DNA from 2 places in the Allobosea sp. FBZP-16 genome. Region 2 is predicted to be linked to the other one. Evidence: predicted binding sites of a transcription regulator. Region 2 holds the regulator's gene; the other holds the start of a gene.
The links. Region 2 encodes LexA, which represses DNA repair genes until DNA is damaged. Its sites were predicted from a motif close to TGTTCNNNNTGTGTTCNG; they were not measured.
Positions count from the first base shown of each region.

Region 1: the regulator LexA is predicted to act here: its motif matches at 1,139-1,156, upstream of CXY91_RS17935 (helicase-related protein).

Region 1 covers NZ_LNCQ01000032.1:268,627-270,826, forward strand. Annotated here, with positions in the region: gene CXY91_RS17930 (alpha/beta fold hydrolase) at 37-927, shown strand; gene CXY91_RS17935 (helicase-related protein) at 1,238-2,200, shown strand, end outside.
Region 2 covers NZ_LNCQ01000022.1:575,833-578,032, forward strand. Annotated here, with positions in the region: gene CXY91_RS09015 (molybdopterin molybdotransferase MoeA) at 1-388, shown strand, start outside; gene lexA (transcriptional repressor LexA) at 722-1,459, shown strand; gene CXY91_RS09025 (ComEC/Rec2 family competence protein) at 1,453-2,200, opposite strand, start outside.

The sequences.
Region 1 (2,200 bases), on a different contig from region 2:
CGCTAGCCTTCCCGGCGATTCGGTTCCGGAGCCGTCATGTCCAGCGATTTCGCCTTGCCGCCCGGCCTCAGGCACCGCCAAGTTGTCGTGCGGGACACCGTTCTCCACGTCGCCGAGGTCGGCGACGGGCCAGCAGTCCTTCTGCTGCATGGCTGGCCGGAATTCTGGATGAGCTGGCTGCCGGTGATGAACCGGCTGCACGGTGAGTTCCGTCTGATCGCGCCCGATCTGCGCGGCTTCGGCGACAGCGGCAAGTCAGCGACGCCGCGCAGCGATGTCGGCGCCAACGCCCATGCCGACGACATCGCGGCGCTATTGGACGCGCTCGGCACCGGGCCGGTCGGCGTCGTCGGCCACGATGTCGGCGCCTATGTTGCGCAGGGGCTGGCGCGGCGTCATCCGCAACGGGTCGAGAAGCTCCTGTTCTTCAACTGCCCGACGCCGAGTGTAGGCTCGGCCTGGGTCCGCGATGGCCATGTCAACGAGATCTGGTACCAGTCCTTCCAGCAATTGCCGCTGGCGGAGCAGTTGATCGGCTCCAGTCGCGAGGCCTGCGCGCTCTATCTCGGGCATTTCCTGACGCATTGGTGCCATCGCAAGGATGCCTTCGCGCCGGTCTTCGACACTTACGTCGAGAACTTCATGAAGCCCGGCAATCTGCGCGGCGGCTTCGACTGGTATCGGAGCCAGAACGCGGCGCGGATCGCCGCGATCGACGGGCACCCGGCTCCCTCCGTGCCGATCCATCAGCGCACGAGGGTCCATTGGGGCCGGCACGACCCGATCCTGAAATCGGAGTGGGCGAGCTTCCTGTCGCATTATTTCGACGATGTGGAGGTGAGCTTTTGCGAGGGCGCCGGCCATTTCGTCCATGTCGAGGCGCCGGATGAGGCGGCGCAGGTCGTGGCCGATGTGTTCGCGGATTAACTGGCGGCTTATTGTCTACCGTATTCCTCGGAGTCCTCTCGCGTTCTGGCGCACAACACCTACATGAGCGAAAGCGGCCCTCGCGCGCGCAAGTCGGCGAAGGATGAAGAATGAGGGCGATTCAAAATCTTGTGGTTTTTGAATCGCTTGCCGCAATATCTCGCCGTGAACGAAACCTGATTCTGTGGGAGTCAGCGATTCGGCCCCGCTTCGTTCCGGACTCGTTCTGTTCACGGATCGGGTTGCCTTCAGGCGGCTCGACCCGGTAGGGCTTGCCCCGCCCGGGCTGCAGGAAAGCTCCAGCGTCTTGATCCAAACCCGTTCCCTTCCGCCTTCGCTCCGCGCTCGCGGCGTCACGGCGGTGCTCGGACCGACCAATACCGGCAAGACCCATCTCGCCATCGAGCGGATGGTCGCGCATCCCACGGGCATGATCGGCCTGCCGCTGCGCCTCCTGGCGCGCGAGGTCTATCAACGCGTCGTCGACAAGGTTGGGCCACACGCCGTCGCGCTCGTCACCGGCGAGGAGAAGATCAAGCCGGAGCGGCCGAGCTTCTGGGTCTGCACGGTCGAGGCGATGCCGCGCGACCTTGCGGTCGATTTCGTCGCCATCGACGAGATCCAGCTCGCCGCCGATCTTGATCGCGGCCATGTCTTCGCCGACCGGCTGCTCAATCATCGCGGCCGCGAAGAGACGATGCTGATCGGCGCCGGCACGATGAAGCCGCTGGTCGAGCAGCTCATCCCCGGCGTCAACGTCGTCTCGCGGCCGCGCCTGTCCAACCTGTCCTTTGCCGGCGACCGCAAGATCACCCGCCTGCCGCGGCGCTCGGCGATCGTCGCCTTCTCGGCCGAGGAGGTCTACGCCATCGCCGAGCTGATCCGCCGGCAGAAGGGCGGAGCGGCGGTGGTGCTGGGGGCGCTCAGCCCACGCACGCGCAATGCCCAGGTCGAGATCTACCAGTCGGGCGATGTCGACTATCTCGTCGCCACCGACGCGATCGGCATGGGGCTCAATCTCGATGTCGACCACATCGCCTTCGCCGGCGACAGCAAGTTCGACGGCCATCACTATCGCAAGCTCAACCCGGCCGAGTTCGGCCAGATCGCCGGCCGGGCCGGGCGGCATCTGCGCGACGGCACCTTCGGCACCACCGGGCGCGCGCCGCCCTTCGATCAGGACCTGGTCCAGGCGATCGAGGATCATCGCTTCGACTCGGTGCGGCAGGTGCAGTGGCGCAACTCCGATCTCGACCTGCGCTCGATCCCGGGG
Region 2 (2,200 bases):
CGCAATGCGCCCGGGCAAGCCGATGATGATGGGCCGCCTCGGCCCGATGGTCGCGCTTGGCCTGCCCGGCAACCCGGTCTCCTCGATCGTCTGCGGCCATCTCTTTGCCATGCCGCTGGTCGAGGCGCTGCTCGGCATCGCCGATCCCGAGCGCGACCGCAGCGAGCCCGCCACCCTGGCCGTCGACCTGCCGGCCAATGACGAGCGCCAGGACTATCTGCGTGCCACCACCGAGATCATTGAGGGCGAGCGACGGGTCAGGCCCTTCGCCAAGCAGGATTCCTCGATGCTGGCGAACCTGTCGCGGGCCGAGGCGCTGGTGATCCGCCCGGCTTTCGCCGAGCCTGCCAAGGCCGGCGATCCCTGCCGCATCATCCGGCTGCGCTAGAGCATTTTCGAGCGAAGTGGACACCGGTTCGCGTGAAGAAAATGCGATAAAGCGAAGACCTAAAGCAATTCCGCGGTTCGGAGAATTGCGGAGTTGCTTTAGTCAACTCTCCCGCTCTCAGGTTGTCATCCCGGACAAGCCGCGCAGCGGCGCCGATCCGGGATCCATTCCGGAACCTCTTTCGGGATCCCGGTCTCCATGCAGTCGCCCGGGACGGCATGTCTCAAATAGGATCAGTTCTCATCACAGCGCTCCCCTTGCGGAACACAAGGCGAACGCGTATGGTGTTCGTGCTTTGTTTCGATTCTAGCCCGAGAGGCGAGCGGCGCGACCATGCTGACACGCAAACAGTTTGAACTGCTTCGCTTCATCCAGGAGCGCCTGCGGGAATCCGGCGTGCCGCCCTCCTTCGACGAGATGAAGGATGCGCTCGATCTGCGTTCCAAATCCGGCATCCACCGGCTGATCATGGCGCTGGAGGAGCGCGGCTTCATTCGCCGGCTTCCGAACCGGGCACGTGCGCTCGAAGTCATCAAGATGCCGGACGGCATCGGCGGGCCGCAGGCACAGCGCGGCCGCTTCAGCCCCTCCGTTGTCCAGGGCGGCCTCGGCCAGACCCCGCCTCCCCCGACGCCGGCAGCCAATCTGACGAAGCCGCGACCACCGGCTGCCGAGGAAAGCGGGCGCTCGACCGTCTCGATCCCGGTCATGGGCCGCATCGCCGCCGGCACGCCGATCTCGGCGATCCAGGACCGCAGCCACAGCGTCACGATGCCAGCCGACATGCTCGGCGGCGGCGAGCATTACGCCCTGGAAGTCCGCGGCGATTCGATGATCGAGGCCGGCATCCTCGACGGCGACACCGTCGTCATCCGTAAGCAGGATACCGCCAATACCGGCGACATCATCGTTGCCCTGATCGACGACGAGGAAGCGACGCTGAAGCGGTTGCGCAAGCGCGGCTCCTCGATCGCGCTCGAAGCCGCCAACCCGGCCTATGAGACGCGCGTGCTGGGGCCCGACCGGGTCAAGATCCAGGGCCGGCTCGTCAACCTGATGCGGCGCTACTGAAGCGCCTCGGCGTCCTCTGCCGGCTCCGCAGTTGCGGCTGCAGTCGCCGGAGCAAGCGCTGGTTCTGACGCCGGCTTCGGTTCCGGTCGTGCCCGGGTCCAGGGGCGCAGGCGCGTGACCTCGTCGGCCGTATAGGCGCGCCAGCCGCCGCGGGCCGCGTGATACGCCGTCGCGCCATCACGGATGAGGGCACTGCGATCGATCAGGCGGGCTGCGCAAGGTGCTGTCCAGTAGAGCGACGTCACCACGAGATCGGCGCGCAGGCAGTCCTCGACCAAGGCGATCCGGTCGCGCGTATAGGCTACCGAGCGGCCATCCGGGAGGCGGATGACGCAGCCACGCGGATCGCAAGCGGCGCCATTACGCAGCGCCGCATCGTCGGGCGCACGCGAATCGCCGTCGGCATGCAGCCATTGCGTCAGCACGAAGCGGCTCGGCTTGCCGGCCAGCACCATCTTGCCCTCCGGCCCCCTCACCAGCACACCCGAGCCGTCTCGCTCGATCAGGATGTCGGGCCGCGACGGGGCCGAGGCCAGCGCCAGCCCGCCGACCAAGGGCAGCGCGGCAAGGAAGCGCAGCGCCGTCGTCCATAAGGTCAGCCAGAGCAACGACAGCGAGAACAGGATCAGCGCGGTCGAGCCGAAAGCGGGCAGCGCCACGGTCGAGCGGTCGATGCCGGCGACCCAATGGGCGAGCTGGAGTACATATCCGGAGGCCCAGCCCATCAGCGCCCAGGCCGGC